4 regions of the Mameliella sp. LZ-28 genome follow, and region 2 is predicted to be linked to each of the others. Evidence: riboswitches for the same ligand, from Rfam matches in the RefSeq annotation. Region 2 holds a riboswitch; each other region holds the start of a gene.
The links. A riboswitch is a leader RNA that binds a small molecule or an ion and turns the genes downstream of it on or off. The one in region 2 is predicted to bind cobalamin.
Positions count from the first base shown of each region.

Region 1: linked by a shared signal. The riboswitch ahead of G9Q80_RS07290 ((2Fe-2S) ferredoxin domain-containing protein) and the one ahead of G9Q80_RS05220 (DUF1636 family protein) in region 2 are both predicted to bind cobalamin.
Region 3: linked by a shared signal. The riboswitch ahead of bluB (5,6-dimethylbenzimidazole synthase) and the one ahead of G9Q80_RS05220 (DUF1636 family protein) in region 2 are both predicted to bind cobalamin.
Region 4: linked by a shared signal. The riboswitch ahead of G9Q80_RS10840 (hypothetical protein) and the one ahead of G9Q80_RS05220 (DUF1636 family protein) in region 2 are both predicted to bind cobalamin.

Region 1 covers NZ_JAANYX010000011.1:148,172-152,729, reverse strand. The annotation lists gene G9Q80_RS07310 (molybdopterin-dependent oxidoreductase) at 1-94, shown strand, start outside; gene G9Q80_RS07305 (ABC transporter ATP-binding protein) at 165-929, opposite strand; gene G9Q80_RS07300 (FecCD family ABC transporter permease) at 919-1,926, opposite strand; gene G9Q80_RS07295 (ABC transporter substrate-binding protein) at 1,927-2,859, opposite strand; gene G9Q80_RS07290 ((2Fe-2S) ferredoxin domain-containing protein) at 2,846-3,565, opposite strand; cobalamin riboswitch at 3,657-3,868, opposite strand; gene G9Q80_RS07285 (benzoate/H(+) symporter BenE family transporter) at 4,077-4,558, shown strand, end outside.
Region 2 covers NZ_JAANYX010000008.1:19,889-24,446, reverse strand. The annotation lists gene cobN (cobaltochelatase subunit CobN) at 1-2,050, opposite strand, end outside; gene cobW (cobalamin biosynthesis protein CobW) at 2,085-3,140, opposite strand; gene G9Q80_RS05220 (DUF1636 family protein) at 3,137-3,556, opposite strand; cobalamin riboswitch at 3,591-3,782, opposite strand; gene cobO (cob(I)yrinic acid a,c-diamide adenosyltransferase) at 3,874-4,482, shown strand; gene G9Q80_RS05210 (DUF1289 domain-containing protein) at 4,487-4,558, shown strand, end outside.
Region 3 covers NZ_JAANYX010000011.1:66,130-70,687, reverse strand. The annotation lists gene guaB (IMP dehydrogenase) at 1-151, opposite strand, end outside; gene bluB (5,6-dimethylbenzimidazole synthase) at 235-930, opposite strand; cobalamin riboswitch at 975-1,153, opposite strand; gene G9Q80_RS06945 (hypothetical protein) at 1,252-2,760, opposite strand; gene G9Q80_RS06940 (agmatinase) at 2,933-3,889, shown strand; gene G9Q80_RS06935 (CaiB/BaiF CoA transferase family protein) at 4,017-4,558, shown strand, end outside.
Region 4 covers NZ_JAANYX010000012.1:50,657-55,214, forward strand. The annotation lists gene G9Q80_RS10835 (mechanosensitive ion channel family protein) at 1-2,259, shown strand, start outside; gene G9Q80_RS10840 (hypothetical protein) at 2,280-2,582, opposite strand; cobalamin riboswitch at 2,699-2,902, opposite strand; partial or broken gene G9Q80_RS28575 (helix-turn-helix domain-containing protein) at 3,025-3,117, shown strand; gene G9Q80_RS28160 (LysR substrate-binding domain-containing protein) at 3,293-3,787, shown strand; gene G9Q80_RS10850 (hydantoinase/oxoprolinase family protein) at 3,858-4,558, shown strand, end outside.

The sequences.
Region 1 (4,558 bases), on a different contig from region 2:
CCCCAACGTCTTGACGCTGGATGTGGGGACCTCCCGCCTTGGACAGGGTTGCAGCGCCCATTCTGCCCTGGTGCAGGTCGCGCGTCTGTCGTGATCGCGGACAAGGGCCGGTAAACGCATGATTCCGTGGACGGGCGTGCCCGCCCTCTTGTCCCGCAGGAAGGTCAGACCGGCCCGGTGACGTCCAGCGACGTGCCGCGAAACTGGGCATCCACCCTGTAGTGGGTCATGAGCATGTCGCGGCTCAACAGGGTCGCAGGCGCTCCGCTGGCCACGATCCTGCCGGACTGCATCAGGTAGACCTTGTGGCAATAGCGCATCGCAAGGGTCAGGTCATGCAGGCACATCAGCACGGTCCGCCCCCGGCGCCGGACCTCGTCCAGCAGCACCAGCTGATAGTGCAGGTCCAGGTGATTGGTCGGTTCGTCCAGCACGTAGACCTGCGGATCGCAGGCCAGGAGCTGGGCAAAGTAGCAGCGCTGCAGCTCTCCGCCGGACAGCCGCTCGGCGGATTGATCCGCCTTGTCGGTCAAGCCGACAATCCCCAGCGCCTCGTCGAGGCGCCTCCGGATTTCGCCCCGTCCCAGGCCTTTCGCCTCGAGCCCAATTTCCACGATGTCCCGGGGCGTCAATCCCGCCAGCAACCCCGCGCTTTGCACAAGGGCGCCCAGCACCTGTGCCCATTCCACGTGGCTATGGCTGTCCATCTCCCTGCCAAAGGCCTCAATCCGCCCCGAAGCTGGCCGCGTGGCCCGGTAGAGCGTGCGTAAGAGCGTTGTCTTGCCGGCGCCGTTCGGTCCCAGCAAGCCATGGATTTCCCCTTTGGGCACGCACAGGGACGCGTCCTGTACAACGCCCCTGCCCTCGACAAAGACACTCAGGTTCCGGATGCAAAGGGCGGCATCCCGGCGAACAGGGTCATGCAACATGACGGATCCCCCGCAGGATGAGGATGAAGGGCGGCGCCGCGAACAGCGCCAGCAACACCCCAAGCGGCAGTTCCTCGGGCGCCAGAAGCACCCGGCACAGCAGATCGACGGCGATCAGGACCACCGCGCCAAGGGCCATCGTCAGGGGCAGCAGAACCCGGTGCCGGGCACCGGTCAGCAGCCGCGCCATATGCGGCACGATCAGACCGACAAAGCCGACGATCCCCGCCACCGACACCGCCAGCCCGGTCAAGAGCACCGTCGCCACGAAGATCAACAGCCGGATGCGGCCGATGCGAAACCCAAGCGCCTGCGCCCGTTCCTCGCCCAGCAGGGTCGCGTCCAGCGCGTTTGCGTTGCGCAGGGCGACCGCCCCAACCACGACAAGACTCAGGCCCAGCATCGGCACCTCATGCCATTGCGTGCCCGCCGCCGTCCCCATCAGCCAGCCCATCGCGTTGCGGGTGGCGTGCGGATCACCGACATAGAGGAAAAAGGCCGTCAGCGACTGGAACATCAGCGACACGGCGACACCTGCAAGGATCACCACCAGAGGGTCGGGCATCCTGCCGCGTCTCTGCGACAGGCCAATGGTCATGAAAAAGGCCAGCGCCGCCCCGAGAAAGGCGATGAGCGGCACGCCAAGCCGGTCGGTCATGCCCGTGGGCAGCCAGATGATCGCCGCCACCGCAGCGGCCGAGGCGCCCGACGACAGCCCCATCAGGTAGGGGTCTGCCATCGGATTGCGCAGGGCCGTCTGCATCAGCGCCCCTGCCAGGGCCAGCCCGGCCCCGATCAGCCCCACCGCCAGGACGCGCGGTATGCGCCACTGCCAGACGATCAGGGACAGTCCTCGCGGGGCGGTCTCATCCCGCATCAGGATGGCAAACCGGTCGGCCCAGGAGATCTGGGCCGTGCCCCAAAGGACACCGGCCAGGGCCACGAACAGCAGCCCCCCAAGGGTCGCGACCAACAGGATCGGAAACCGGGCGGGCACTTAGTCCAATGCCTTGAGCTGCGCATTCACACGCTCGACCCCATCGGCGAAGCGCATGCCAAGCAGGGTCTCCGAGAAGGGCACGACCACGTAGCGACCGTTCCTGACCGCCGACAGCTCTGCCAGTACCGGATCGTTTTCCAGGTAGGCCCGTTTGTCCGCAGCAGTAGACCAATCCGCCTCGATCAGCAGGATCACCTCGGGATCGGCGGCGACGACGCGTTCCCACGAAAGGTCGATCCAGGTGCCATGAACCTCGGAACTGATGCTGTGCAGGCCGGCAGTACGGGCCAGCAGCGCCGGGCCGCCGCAACAGCCGATGGAATAGGGCGTATCCGTCCCGCTGTCATAGATGAACGCGGTCCGGCCACCGCCCGCCGGGTCATTCTGAACCGCGTCGATGCGCGCCCGGGTTTCGGCGATCAGCGCGTCGGCACGGTCCGCCACGCCAAAGATGTCACCGATCACCTCGATGTCGCGCAGGATCGGGGCCTGTGTCAGGGGAACGTCCTTCGGATGCGCGGCCTTGCAGGAGGCATCGGCCAGATAGGTGCCCACCCCCAGGTCATGCCACTTTTGCGCGGCACCCAGGTTGTCCTCGGAAAAGGCGGAACCGAATCCCGCGAACAGGAAGTCAGGCTCTTGCGCAAGGACGACCTCGGCGGCGGGGTATTTCTCTGCCAGCACGGGCACGCTGTCATAGGCCGCTCCCCATTGCTCGGGGATGGCGTCGTCCATGTAGGCGGTTCCGACCATCCGGTCCTGCAGGCCAAGCGCCAGCATGACCTCGGTGGCCTGCTGGTTGAGCGTGATCGCCCGGCTGGGGGGCGCGTCATAGGTAAAGGACGCGCCGCAGCTTTCGACAGTCACCGGGTCCGCTACAGCCGCTCCGGCGGCCATTGCAAGGACGAAACTGAGTTTAAACGGGTTCATGGGTGTCTCCGGTCCTGTGAATCAAAAGATGTCGGGGGATTGCGCCGGCGCCGATCGCCTTGGTGACGACCGCGCGAACATCGGCCACGTCGGTCACCCGGTACCAATGGCCTTCGGGGTAGTGCACGATCACCGGGCCGGCGTTGCAGGGAAACAGGCAACCGGTCGTCGTCACGAGGCAGTCGGCGCTGACGCCCGCCCGGCGCAGTTCGGCCTTGAGAACATCGGCCAGATGAGGCGCGTCCTTGAGGTGGCAACGCGGACCGGCACAGACCAGCAGGTGATGGCGAAACTCCGGCGGCGCATCCCAGCCCTTGCCCAACTCGCCGTCCGGCAAAGGGGCGATGCGCGATGCCGGGACCCGCGCCCGCGCGGCATTCCGCACCAAGCCGGCGTCTTCCTCTGCCGGGCGCGCAAAAAACAGCTCGGGCGCCGCTTCGCCGCGCTTGTGCAACCAGCTTGCCGCCGCCCCGGGCAGCCACCGTTCCAGGCTTTGTGAAAACGGCAAGCCGATGGGCCGCAGCTGAATCCGGCTGGCGCCCTCGGCGGCAAGGGCGTCCAGCACCCGCCAGAGGTTCTGCCCCTCGCCTTCGAGACGCAGGGCGACCGCATGGCACGGGGCTTCCTGAACCAGAGCATCGGCCAGCTTGCGGAACCGGGTGGCGCTGACGTAACTCGCTGAAATCAGGAATACATATGCGTCCATGCCCAGCCCTCGTTCAGAGGAAACAGGCAAGCGCACGGGACCGGGCCCTGTGGAACTGTCATCTTGTCCTCCTCGGGCCCGCCGCCCGATTGGTTGCGATCAATTGATGGCAGGTCTCCTGACTCGCGGATCAAAGCGCGCCGTCCCTTCCCGGATCGCAGTCGATCCAGTGGATTGACGGGTTGCTCACCGCTTACAGTTGCGGGGGCAGTCACGGAATTGAGAGAGGTCTCTCGCACCGTGTTCCCTTTTCAGCCGCTCCGGGGTTGACCCGAACGCAGCACCATCGCCGCAACTGGTGACATGGAAAACCATCACTGTCCAGAACCTTCGCCGCCCCGTCGCGGAAACCGGCCGGCAGTCATGTCCCTGCGCGCGGCAGGGTCGCCGTCGCTGTCACGGGGACGATTTTCGCGGTGAACCGCCCTGCGTTCCGAAGATGTCTGATCTGGAGGTTCGCGCCATCCTCGGTCAAGTAGGGAGCGCGAGTCAGGCAGCAGTGGACCCTTTCATGATCAAGGATTTTTCGTTTTCGGCACTCAACATGGGGGTGTTGGCCACCTTCGTCGGCTATGCGGCCTCCTTTGCGATCGTTCTGGCCGGGCTGACGGCAATGGGCGCCTCGGAGACCCAGGCCGCGACCGGCCTGTTCTTTGCGACCATCGGCATGGGGATCTGCAGTATCTGGCTGCCCATCGTCACGCGCACCCCCGCCGCGGTTGCCTGGTCGACACCCGGCGCCGCCTTTCTTGCGGCAACGGCGATGCTGGCCGGAGGGTTCGGCGAGGCGGTAGGTGCCCTGATCATCTGCGCCCTGCTGATCGTCCTGACAGGGGTCATCCCCGGCCTGGGGCGCGCCGTCGCGGCAATCCCCAAGCCGATTGCAAGCGCGCTGCTGGCCGGGGTCCTGCTGAAGCTCTGTCTTGCGCCGGCGCTTGCGCTCGGGAACCTGCCACTGCTGGTCCTGCCCATCGTCGTGGCCTGGGTCGTGGG
Region 2 (4,558 bases):
CAATCCGGGTGATCGCCTCGGCACTGCTGGCGCTGGTCTCGAGGCCAAGGTCGCCTTCCACGCCAACCGCCTGCGCCTCTGCCCGGATGTCCTGCATCAGCCGGTCGCGCCGCTTCGGGTCCAGCCCGTCGGCATTTGAAAACTCGTCCAGAAGGGATTCAAGCCGGGCCAGCCGTTCCGGAACCGCGGCATCTCGCAAGGGCGGCGGCACATGGCCCAGCGTCACCGCGCCGATGCGGCGCTTTGCCTGCGCCGCCTCACCAGGGTCGTTGACGATGAAGGGATAGATCACCGGCATACCGCCTGTCAGCGCCTCGGGCCAGCAGGCCCCGGACAGCGCAACCGCCTTGCCCGGCAGCCATTCCAGCGTGCCATGCGCCCCGATGTGGATCAGCGCATCTGCCTGCCCCTGCAACCACAGGTAAAAGGCGACATAGGCATGGCGCGGCACGCGGGACAGGTCGTGGTAGTCGTCGTCCCGCGTCTCGGGCGTGCCGCGTTCCGGCTGCAGCGCCACCAGCGCCTTCCCCCGGTCCAGAACGCGAAAGGCAAACCCGCCCTCCGCAAAATCCGGATCCGCCTCCGGCGCGCCCCATGCGGCGAAAAGATCGTCCTGCAACACCCTGGGAAGACGCGCCAAAGCCGCCAGGTAGTCCTGCAGCGGCCATGTCATGCGCGCCGCCCGCAGGTCATCGGCGTCCAGCCCCTGAGCGACCCCATGCCCGGCATCCGCGAGGTCCTTCAGGATTGCCTCCGCCGAGGCGATGGCATCCAGCCCGACCGCATGGGCGAGGTTCCAGTCCCGCCCCGGATAGGTCGAGAGCACCAGCGCTAGGCGCCGTGCCGCCGCCGGGGACGACGCCAACCCGTGCCAACGCGCCACCCTGTCGGCCACCGCGCAGACGCGGGTCGCATCGGGCGCATGAACCATCCGGGCGAATTGCAGGTCAGGGTCGCGCCCCTGCGGCTCCTTGAACGAGGCCACCCCGGCGAACAACCGCCCGTCAACCTCCGGCAACACCACGTGCATCGCAAGGTCGGCTGGCGACAACCCACGCTCCGCCTCGGCCCAGGCCGCACGCGAGGAGGTGGCCAGAGCAACCTGGAAAACGGGCACATCGCCCGCATCCAGCGGCGAGGCCCCCTCGGCCCCGCGCCCGGAAAAGGCGGTGGCATTGACGATGGCGACGGGGGCCAGATGCGCCACCTGCCGCGCCAGCCAACCCGAAGCACCCGGCGCCTTCAAGGACGGGGCAAAGAGCCCAATCACGTCAAAGCCGCGGTCCCGCAAGGTCGCGCACAGCGCCTCCATCGGCGCCATATCCGCCGAGACGAGATACGAGCGATAGAAGACCAGGCAGACCAGCGGGCGCGGTTTCTTCTTGGCGAAAATACCCTCGGGGGGGCTTGCCTCCGGCAAGCGGGGGGCAGACGGCCCCCCTCTGCCCTCGCCATCCCGCACAGCGGCCAGGACCGGGCAACAGACCCCGTGCTCCGGCAGCCAGGCGCCCACCTGGGGCAGCCCCTTGGCGCCACGCACCGGCCCGGCATAAAGCCCCGCCGCCAGCGCCATCTGCGCCAGCGCCGCCTGGGCCGCCACCGCGCCGCCCGCGTCGCAGAGATGGGCCAACCGCCGCAGGGTGGAGACCGGAAGAGTAGAAACCTCGTCCAGCCGCGTATCGACCCGCCCGTCACCGGGCAAAACCGCCAAGGCGATCCCCTTCGCCTGCGCCAGGGCAGCGATCTGCTGGATGCCGTAGGACCAGTAGGGCACACCACCGATCAGGCGGATCAGGATGCCCTTGGCGCCCTCAAGCGTCTGTTCGACATAGGTATCGACCGATAGCGGATGCTTCAGCGCCGCGATATTCGCCAGACGCAGGGAGGGCATCCGCCCCTCGCGCCCGCCGCCCCGTTCCCATCCCGCAGCAAAGGCGCCGAGGTCGGAATCCGAGAAGGACAGCACCACGAGGTCCGCCGGGCTTTGCGCCAGGTCGGTCGGGGTCTCGCTCTCTTCGAGTCCGTGGCTTTCGCGAAAGATGACGTGCATGGCACCGCTCCGGCGCGGCGGGGAGACCCCCGCCCTACTCTGCCGCCTCCGTGGCCACGCCCAGCACGGCACGGATCGCCTCGGGGTGGATGTCGTCATGTTCGGCGATCACGACAAGCCGACCCTGGCGGGCCTCGTCCGCTTTCCAGGGACGGTCGTACTGGTGCCGCACCCGTGCGCCCACCGCCTGCACCAGCAGGCGCATCGGCTTGCCGGCAACGCTGGCATAGCCCTTGACCCGCAGGATGTTCTGGCTCTTGGCCAGGTCCTCGATCCGCGCCACCAGGTCGGCGGGGGCGGACACCTCGGGAATGTCCACGACAATGGATTCGAAATCGTCGTGCTCGTGGTCATCGTGGTCGTCGTGGTGGCTGGGACGGGCGTCCATGTCGTCTTCTGCCGCCGCTTCCAGCCCCAGGATCACGCGCGGGTCGACGGCGCCCTCGGCCACCTCGATCACCGGCAGCGGACGCGGCGCCTCGGCGGCGATGATCTCCTTGGCCTTGGCCACGCCCTCGGGACCCGCCAGATCCGGCTTGGTCAGCAGGATGATGTCGGCGCAGGAAATCTGGTCCTCGAAGACCTCCGACAGCGGCGTCTCGTGATCCAGCGAATCGTCCGCCAGCCGCTGCGCATCCACCTTTGCCACGTCTGGCGCGAACCGCCCCGAGGCCACCGCCTCGGCATCGGCCAGGGCGATCACGCCATCTACGGTGATCTTCGACCGGATGTCCGGCCAGTCAAAAGCCTTGAGCAGTGGTTTCGGCAGCGCCAGGCCCGAGGTCTCGATCAGGATATGCTCCGGGCGCGGGTCCAGCGCCATCAGCGCCTCGATGGTCGGGATGAAATCATCGGCCACGGTGCAGCAGATGCAGCCGTTGGCGAGTTCCATGATATTTTCCGCCGGACAATCGGGGATGGCACAGCCCTTGAGGATCTCGCCATCGACGCCCACGTCGCCGAATTCATTGACCACCACGGCCAGCCGCTTGCCGCCCGGGTTCTGCATCAGGTGGGTGATCAGCGTCGTCTTGCCCGAGCCCAGAAAGCCGGTGATGACGGTGACGGGAAGCTTGGCGAGATCGGTCATGTCTTGTCCTTTTCCGGCGCTTTGGCCTGTTCGGGCGGGATGCGCGCGATGCAATTGCGTTTGAAATGTTCGGGCCGCGCGCGCCAGGGGATCACCCCGTCGCGGGCCGCATGATACAGCGCCACGCCCTCGGCCAGCAGGTCCGGATGCGACGCTTCGTGAAGGTTTCCGTAGACGTAGGTCCAGCGTTCCGCCCCGCCGCGCATGGCGACGGAACAGCCGTAGTCGCAGTTCTGCAGGCATTCCACCGGCGTCAGCGTGACCCCCTCGGGCATCTCGCGCGCCGCCAGCGCATCGTGCAGGCGCTGGCCCGGGCGTTGACCGCCCTCTGGCACCTCTTCGCCACGCCGACACTTGACGCAGACCAGCAGTTCGACCGGCGCATGGCCCGCCCCCTGTTGCGTATCGTGATCCATTCCCGACCTCCTCCGGGGCACCCCGCCCGGGATTAAAGTTGCACCTGGGATGGCAGGTCTCCTGGCTCGCGGGTCGCGGCACCCCCGCGCCTTCCCGGCCGGTCTGGCCAGTGGCACGTTGCGAGGGCGCTCACCGCTTACAGTTGCGGGGGCAGCCGCGGGGTTTCACCGCGTTCCCTGTTGTCCTCCCCGGGTGCTCCGGGGAACCATCGTGTGGGCGGTGGTGCGACAGACGGGCGGACATGTCAATCGCGAAGCACGTTGACGGGGCGCGACACGGATGCAATTCCTGCCTGAATCGATCAACGGAGCGCGCAATGGACGAGATCACAACCCGCCACAACGAAAAGATGCGCCGCATCAAGGCCGCCCGCGACGAGATGATGAAGACCAAGACCGAGGAAAAAGGTCTGATCATGGTCCACACCGGCAAGGGCAAGGGCAAGAGTTCGGCCGGGTTCGGGATGATCATGCGCTGCATCGCGCATGGCATGCCCTGCGCGGTGGTCCAGTTCATCAAGGGCAACTGGGACACCGGCGAAAAGACCTTTCTCCGTGAACGCTTTGCCGATGAATGCCGGTTCTTCGTGTCCGGTGAGGGGTTTACCTGGGAAACCCAGGACCGCGAGCGAGACATTGCCGCTGCGCAGAACGGCTGGAAGATCGCCAAGGAGCAGATCCTCGACCCCGAGATCCAGTTCGTCCTGTTGGACGAGATCAACATCGCCCTGCGCTATGATTACATCGACATCGACGAGGTGGTCGAGTTCCTGCTGCACCAGAAACCGGCCATGACCCATGTCTGCCTGACAGGCCGCAACGCCAAGCCAGAGTTGATCGAGGCCGCCGACTTGGTGACAGAGATGGAGCTGCTCAAACATCCCTTCCGCGACGGCGTGAAGGCGCAGAAAGGCGTGGAGTTCTAGACCAATGAGCCGCATGACCCGCCTGCCCCCGGCCAGCCCCTGCGTGGCCCGCTGCGTGATCGACGAGGCATCGCAG
Region 3 (4,558 bases), on a different contig from region 2:
TGACGGTGTCCATCGCGGAACTCAGAAGGGGGATGTTCAACGCAATCGACTTGGTCACTTGCGTCCGTGTGTCTGCCGTCGACGGCAACACGCTCGAGGCCGCGGGAACAAGCAGGACGTCATCGAAGGTCAGGGCCTCGCGAATCTCCATTGGGGCACTCCTTGGGAGGGATCGGTTGGCGCGTCCCTATCGCACGGGCAGCGGGGAAAGGAAAGAGCGCGCGGCACCGCGTCTCACCCCCCTGCCCCATGCGTGCCCGGCCATCGGTCTTCCATGATCAAGTCATCCAGATCCAGACGACGGCGCCAGCCCCGCGCCTGCAGTTCCGGCTGGGCAAAGGATTCTTCGATATGACCGACGCAAAGATAGGCGACAACCTCGACATGGTCGGGCAAGTTCAACAACGCCCGCAGGTCCTCTTGTCGAAAGATGCTGACCCAGCCGACGCCCAGCCCCTCGGCCCGCGCCGCCAGCCAGAGGTTCTGCACCGCGCAAACCGTGGAATACAGGTCCATGTCGCGGTTGTGCGTGCGCCCCAGCACCACCTTGCCCCCGCGTGTCCGGTCACAGGTCACGGCGATGTTCAGCGGCGCCTTCAGGATGCCTTCGAGCTTCAGCGCGGCGTATTGGCTTCGCTTCTCGCTATCGAACATGGCCTCGGCCTCGGCATTGGCCTGTTCAAAGGCGGCGTGAACCGCGCACCGACGGGCCGGATCGCGGATCAGGAGAAAGTTCCAGGGCTGCATGAAGCCAACCGAAGGTGCCGCGTGGGCGGCCTCCAGCACGCGGCGCAGCATCGCAGGGCAGATCGGATCGGGCAGGAATTCGTTGCGCACATCCCGGCGCGCATTGATGACGTCATAAAGCGCCTGGCGCTCGCAGGCGGCAAACTTGCGCGCTTTTTCGGGCGCAACTGGGGAATCGGGCATTCTTCGGCTCCGCAAAATGACAATGACCGGACGCTGTCCAAGGCGCCGGTCGATGCCGTCAGGCCGGTCTTCTGGCTTGGGGTCTGCCGGGGCGGACGCCTTCCCGGGGCTGCCCCCAGTGGCATCTGTCCGCTCCATCCCCCTTACAGCGGCGGGCCCGCGCCGGTCTTGCACCGGCTTCCCGATTCTCCCCTCGCGAGGCACCTGACGGACGCAGAATGCGACAGGCGGGCCGACGGGGCAATCGCTGATTCTGTCCCCGGAACGCGAAACAGGCGCCCAAAGGGGCGCCTGCAACGATCCATGACGGTCAAGACCCGGTCACTCTGACGCCGCGTCGGCCTTTTTCTTTTCCGCCTTCTCGACAGCCTCGCCGATGGCCTGCACCGACCAGGCGAAATCCACGTCCAGCGCCGTGTCGAACACCCAGTAATCGCGCGGAACGTAGAAATTCGCGGCATAGCCCGTGCCACGTCCGCCCCAGGCCGCAAGGCCGTGGCAGGTCATGCAGTTGGTCTGGATGCCCATGTCGGTCGTCGTCGTGGTCCAGCCACCCGCGCCGTCCGGGATCTGCACCGTCTCGGTGATCCCGATGACCGGCGTGCCGAAACCGGCCTCCAGGTATGGATTGAAGGCCGTCACCAGCGCGCCCACGTTCTTGCCGCCGACTAGCGGCTGGGCCGGCACCAGCATCGAATAGGCCGGCGCCATCGCGTAATGCGCCGCCTGTGTGGTCAACGTATCGGGCCGGGCCGATGCCACCGCTGCACTTGAGGGCGTGTTGGGCCGGGCGGCGTCCGCCTCCCACCAGAAGGTCTGCCAGGTCCACTGCGTCGTCTCGCGAGAGGTGACATGCATGGCCACCAGCAGAGCGATAGAGGTCTCTCCGTCGGTCAGGTCGCGGCTGTCCCCCGTCGACTTGTTGACGAAAGCGGCATCCTCTTTTTTCAGGTCCACGGCGATAAAATCATCGACGGAATAGATGTTCCCCTCGGACGGGCTCTTGCAGTTCACGTCGACCCCGGTCGAGGTTGTCGGCCCCTCGAGGTCGAGATCGACATAGACGCATTGCTGCCAGAGCGTCTCTGGATAGCCGCCCTGTTTCATATCCGGGGTCCAGTTGGCCAGGTCCGGCTCTCCGGGCCAGGCGGTGAAGGCGTACAGCCTGCGGGTCTGGCCATCCGCGCCGGTCCACTCGGTGATGCGATCATCGGTGATCAGCTTGTAGACCGGCTTGACGTTCACCGCCGCATCGGGAAAGCGCACCTTGTCGCCCTGTTCTAGCAGCCGGTCCAGCACCTCCGGTTTACCTGTGCCGGTGTCCAGCAGGTATTGCGCCGAGGGCGGGCTGTAGGCCACGTTTTCCAACACATCTGTATTGACGATGATCCCCGCGGCATTTTTAACCGGCTCGGTCCCGTCCTTCTTTTCCTGCGCGGCGTTGGCCAGGAAACCGTCCACCAGCCCGTGCTTGAACATCTGGTTCGATTCGCCCAGCCGGAACTGATCTACGGGTGACTCGCCGGTGAAGACGTCGATCACATCCGCCTTGGTCAGCCAGGTCTGATAGGTCAGCCGGGCATAGGCGCCCTCCCCCTCGACAGGTTTCGTCAGTCCGGCCCAGATCCCCCAGGCGTGGGCATGGATCGCGTCACTGTTTTGCGGCTCCGCCCGGATCCAGGCGTCGATCTCGGCCTCGGGCGTCGGGAAGCGGACACCCGGCGCGGGTTCCGCAGGCATGTCGACGCCATAGTCCTGCGCCAGGGCCGTCAGCGGCAGCCCTGCCAGCGCCAAGGCCAACAACGGCCGACTCTTGTTAAACGAGTTCATTTCAGTCCCTCCAGTGCAATCAAAGATTGTATCCACATTACGCAGGGTAAGGCATTGCAACGTGTACTCAAGAGGAACTTATCAACCTTAGCGATTATTCGACCCTCGACGCGCAATGCCCCTTGTTGCGCGCGCCCCTCCGACTAGGCTGGCGCCAATCAAGGAGAGCCTCATGAGTCACGGTTACGAATCCGGTCGGCTGAACCTTCCGTTCACCGGCATCTGCACCTTTGCCAGGGCCCCCTACCAGCCCGACTGGTCCAGCCTGCAGGCCGATGCGGCAATCCTTGGCGCCCCTTTCGACGCGGGCACGCAATGGCGCGCCGGGGCACGGTTCGGCCCGCGCGGCGTGCGAGAGGCCTCGACCCTGTTCAGCTTCGGCCACGCGGGCGCCTATGACCACGAGGAAGACGTGACCTATCTGGACGGTGTGCGGCTGGTCGACATGGGCGATGCCGACATCGTCCACACCGACACCGTAACCAGCCACGCCAATATCCGCCGCGGCGTCGAGGCCGCCCTGGCGGCGGGCGCCCTGCCCGTCACCATCGGCGGCGACCATTCGATCAATATCCCCTGCATCGAGGCCTACGAGGGACGCGCGCCCTTCCATGTCCTGCAGATCGACGCGCACCTGGATTTCGTCGACGAACGGCATGGCGTCACGCGGGGGCACGGCAATCCGATGCGGCGCGCGGCGGAAAAATCCTGGGTCACCGGGCTGACCCAGCTGGGTATCCGCAACGTCTCGTCCACTGCGCGCGAGGGCTACGAGGACGCCCGCGCCCGGGGCTCCGACATCCTGTCGGTCCGGCAAGCGCGCAAGCTGGGTCCCGAAGCCACTGCCGCCCGCCTGCCCGAAGGTGTGCCGATCTACATCACCATCGACATCGACGCCTTCTGCCCCTCGATCGCTCCGGGGACCGGCACGCCCAGCCACGGCGGCTTTCTCTACTATGAGGTGCTGGAGATCCTGCAAAACGCAGCGAAGTCTCACCCGGTCGTCGGCATCGACCTTGTCGAGGTCGCCCCGGACTACGATCCGACCGGCAGCACCTCGATCCTGGCCGCGCAGTTGCTGATGAACCTGCTGGGCTTCGTCTTTCACGCCGGGCTGCCACGACCCTAGGCTGAAATCCGCATCAAATCCGCCGCGCCCCCGCAAAGGATCGCGCAGCCCCGATCACAGGCCTTGCCGTCAACGCCTTGTCGCGCTTGTGTGGTGCAGAGCACCCGACCCAGAACAGGACCCGCCCATGACCGCCCCTCTTGCCGGATACGTCATTCTTGACCTGACACATGTCCTTGCCGGCCCTTTCTGCACGATGACCCTGGCGGACATGGGGGCACAGGTGATCAAGGTCGAAACCCCGAAAGGCGGTGACGACACCCGTGCCTTTCCACCGTTCAAGGATGGGAAATCCGCCTATTTCGCCGCCATCAACCACGGCAAGAAAAGCATCGCGCTGAACCTCAAGGCCGACGAGGACAGGCTGATCTTCGAACGCCTGCTGGCCCGGGCCGACGTCATCGTCGAGAATTTCCGCCCCGGGGTTATGGAACGTCTGGGCTATGGTTGGGAAGACCTGCACGCCGCCTTTCCCCGGCTGGTCTATGGCGCTGTCTCGGGTTTCGGGCATACCGGCCCGGACGCACGGCGCCCGGCCTATGACATGGTGGTGCAGGCGCGCGGCGGCGTGATGTCGATCACCGGCGAAAAGGACCGCGACCCGGTGCGCGTGGGCGCCTCGATCGGGGACATCGTGGCGGGCATGTTCCTGTCACAGGGCATCCTTGC
Region 4 (4,558 bases), on a different contig from region 2:
CTGCCCCGCGCGCTGGCAGCTCAACCGGAGGGGCATACCGGCTGGCCCGGCGACTGGCAGACGTTCTGGTCCTCCGGAGAGGCCTTTCTGATACTGCAACAACGCGGCGACGCGGTCAGCGGCACCTACCAGCCCGGCGACGGCTCGGTCACCGGCACAACGCGCGACGGCGTCCTGCGCGGCACATGGTCCGAGGGTGGGGAAAGCGGCGACTTCATCTTTGTGCTGTCGGCGGACGGGCAGAGCTTTGCCGGGCGTTTCGGGTCAGGCGACTGGTGGAACGGGCATCGCGCCGCGATCGCCCAGCAACAACGCCCCACCTGGTTCAGCGGCGCCACTCCGCAGGCCACGCTGCGCAGCATCCTCGCCGCGGGCAATGACGCCATCTACCACGGGCGCGAAGGCCAGGTGCGCTGGATCGAACCCCTGCTGACCTACGATGGCCCGGAGGGGGACTCGTCGGACCGGGAACGACGGCGGCGCGCGCTCTGGCACATTCTCGATATCTCGACCTTCCGGCTTTGGGATGCACCGGTCCCGCGTGCCGGGGCAGAACCTGGCGAGACGCTGGCCTTCGAGATCAGCCCGGCAGGCACAAGCGCCGACCACAGCCTGCGGTTCCGCCTGGGCGCCGAGGGACTGTGGCAGCTGGTCGTCCCGCCCGCCGTGATCCTGCAGGCAGATCTGGAACGACTGATTGATGCCCGGGGGCACGACACGCTTGAGGCGCTCGAACGGGCGCGGGCCGGCAGTCCGCGCATGGTGATGATGGACTTCCTCCTGGGCGCCAAGGACTGGGACGGCGCGGGCGATACCCGCGCACTGCGGGCGCTGAACCTTGATCACGTCCCGCGTCAGTTGCGCCGGATCGAGGGCGCGCTGATGGCCGATTACCTGCGCCAGAGCATCGACCGGATCGGCTTTATCTACTGGCAGGAGATTCCCGACGATCCCAACCGCCCCCTGCCCTATGTCTATTATCGCCATCCGGTCGGCGACATCACCATCGCACCAACGGACATCCTCGACGGCGAGGGGCGCCCCATGGAGCGGCGCTGGCGTTTCTCGCGCGAGACGATGGCAGAGCTGCCAGACATCTACGCGGCCCTCGAAAAGATGCCCCTTGCTCCCGGCCTGACCACGCCGCCGCCCCTGTCACAGTTCTTTGCCACGCGGCAGGCGGTCCTTGCGCGTGCCGGCTGGCTGCAGGCCGAGGCCTGGGGACTGGAGACCTGGCAATGGCTGGGGGTCCTGACGTACCTGGGTGTCATGGCGCTGGTGCTGATGGCGGGATGGGCCGTCGCGCGCCGACTGGCAGGGCAGGATTCCTGGCAGGGACGCCTTGTAGGACAGTTGGCCGGCCCGGTCGGATTGATGGCCGCCGCCCTTCTGTTCCTTGACGCCAGCGAGCGGTTGGGCCTGACGTTGCGGGCTTTCGGCGCGGTGTCGGGCTTGTCCGCGATGCTGCTGATCCTGGCCAGCGCCGCGCTGGCCTACCGTGTCGTCTCGCTGATCTTTGGCGCGCTTATGGCCAAGGCGACCCAGACCCGTGCCTACACGGACGAAATCGTGCTGTCGCTGGCCCAGGGGCTGATGAAACTGTTGATCGTCGTCGGGGCGGTGATCGGCTGCGCCGATGTTGCCGGCCTGCCGTACGAGGGGGTCCTGACCGGTCTGGGGATCGGTGGCGTGGCCCTGGCCTTTGCCGCACGCGAAACCGTGTCCAACATCATAGGCGGCGCGATCCTTCTGTCGGACCGCCCCTTCCGCAAGGGCGACCTGGTCGAGGCAGCCAACACGCTGGCCGTGATCGAGACGGTGGGCCTGCGGTCGACGCGCCTGCGCAAGCTGGACGACACCCTGATGATCGTGCCCAACGCCCAGCTTTCGGACCAGGTGATATCCAACTGGGGCAGCCGGCGGAGGCGTCGCGTGCTGATGAAGATCGGCCTCACCTACGAAACCCCGCGTGCGCAACTGGAACAGTTCGTGGCGCGGCTGATGGAGATCTACCGCGATCAGCCGGAGGCCGAGACAGACAATGTGACCATCGGCATCAAGTCGCTTGGCCCCCACAGCATCGACATCGAGCTATGGGGGCACTTTCGCGTCTTCAGCTACGAGGCGCAGATCGCCGCGCAACAGGCGCTGATCCTCGACATCCTGTCCCTGGCCGAAGAGTTGGGCGTCAGCTTTGCCTATCCGACGCAGACCGTGCACCTGGCCGCGGACAATGGCGGGGTCCCGACCACGGCATAGACTGCGGCCAAAGGCTCCGGTCAGATCGACAACCGCCGTTTCCGGGCGCCTCCGCGCCTTTGCGGCTGTGGCAAGGGTAGATCCAGCGGCACCGCTGGACGGCGGATGGATTGGTGCAGCAGGTCGCAGAACACCGCCACCGCCGGATCCGTGCCGGCAAAGGGCTGGGCCCGCATCCAGGCACGCACAGCTTCTTCCTCGTAGCTTGCGCAGCCCGGCAGGCTGCCAAGCCATTGCATGTAGCCCATGCTTGCCAGTTCCCGGGCCCGTTCCGGTGTTTCGGCCCGTGTCTGTAAAAGGGTCAGCACCCGTTCGATCGTCATCGCGCCCTCCGCGCAAAGCTGGGGCGGGGATCATGGATCGGCGGCAGGACGGGCGGCAGGTTGCCATTCGTCTTTCGCGTCTCCGGGGCACCCCGCCCGGGTTGAGTGGCTTGGGCGCAGGGCGCCCGGCGATGGCAGGTCTCCTGACTTGCGGGTCAAGGCGCAGTCCCGAACCTTCCCGGGCCGTGCGGCCCAGTGGTCACTTCGGGATGGCTCGCCGCTTACAGTTGCGGGGGCAGTCGCGGATTTGGGGCATGGCCCCGCACCGCGTTCCCTTTTCAGACCGCGCGGACGCGGTCACCATCACAGGCCAAAGTGGCGCAGCATCTTGCCGCGGTCAAGCGGTTCGCGCCCCGGACCATCGCTTGTGCCAGAGCGTCGCAGGCGACAGACTGCGGGCGTGGGCCAGATCACCGTCAAACAACTCGAAGCCTTCGTGCAGGTGGCCGACCTGGCCAGTTTCCACCGCGCGGCGGAACGGCTGAACACCACGCAGCCCAATATCTCGACCCGGATTTCGGCGCTTGAATCGCTGCTGCGGCTGCGCCTTTTCAACCGCGATGCCGGGTCGCTCCGGCTGACGCCGACGGGGCGCAAGATACTGCCCCGCGCCCGGGCCGTGCTGACCGCGATGGACGGCTTCCTGGCCGCAGCCGGAGAGGATCATCTGTTCGAGGGCGTGCTGCGCCTCGGCGTGACAGAGATGATCTGTGCACAGCTGGCTGGGTCCATTCCTGCGCGTCCTCAAGGACCGGTTTCCGGCCATCGACGTGGAACTGACCGTGGACCTCTCGGCCAGCCTTTCGCCGTCGCTGTTCAGCCGGGGGCTGGACCTGACGCTGCAAAGCGGGCCGTTCGGACGGCAGATCTCGGGCGGCGTGGACCTCGGCGAGTTTCCGCAGGTCTGGGTCGCGGCGCCGGGGCTGGGCTTGCAGGGTCGCGCGTTGAGCCTGCGCGACATCGCGCGGCACCCGGTGCTGACCCATGCGCACGGCACCCTGCCCATCGAGCAGTTGCGCGACCATATCGCGACCAGGCGGCTGGTGCCACTGCGTTACCTCTGGGTGCCGGACCCACTGCGATTTCGCGCACGCTACGACGCCGGTCTGGCGCCCTCCTATGTCATGCGCGCGGCGGAACTGGCGCAAGAGGTGGCCCGGGCGCATCTGGAGGCGGCCGAGGATCAGGAAAAGCGATCCTCTTGATCCGATCAAATAATTGGATTGCATTGCGGTGGCTCGCTAGGTTTCCCGGTATCGCTGACAGGAGCCTTTCATGCCCGAACCACAGTATCGCCTTGGCGTCGACATCGGCGGCACCTTCACCGACGTGGTGCTGGAAGGACCGGATGGGCTGACCTCGACCAAGGTGCTGACCACCTACGCCGCTCCGGAAGAGGCCATTGTCGAGGGGCTGCACCGGGTCTGTGACCTGGCGGGCGTGGGGCCCGGGCGGATTTCCCAGGTGATCCACGGCACGACTTTGGCCACCAATGCCCTGATCGAGCGGCGCGGCGCGAAAACCGCGTTGGTCACGACCGAGGGCTTTCGCGACGTGATCGAGATGCGCACCGAAAGCCGGTTCGAGCAATACGACCTGAACCTCGTGCTGCCCGAGCCTCTCCTGCCCCGCAACCGGCGATACACGCTGCGCGAACGCATGGACGCGGATGGCGGCGTGCTGATCCCGCTGGACCGGGCCGAGGTCGAGGCCCTGGCCGACAGGCTGCGCGCGGGGGGCTATGACAGCGTGGCCGTTGGCCTGTTGCACGCCTATGCCAACGACGCGCATGAGCGCATGGTGGCCGAGGTGCTGGCCGAAGCTTTGCCGGGTGTGGATGTCTCGCTGTCCTCCGAAGTCTCGCCGCAGATGCGCGAATACGAGCGATTCAACACCACAATCGCCAATGCCTATATCCGCCCGCTGATGGCGTCCTACCTTGGTCGCCTGAAGGATCGCCTGGCACATGAGGGCGC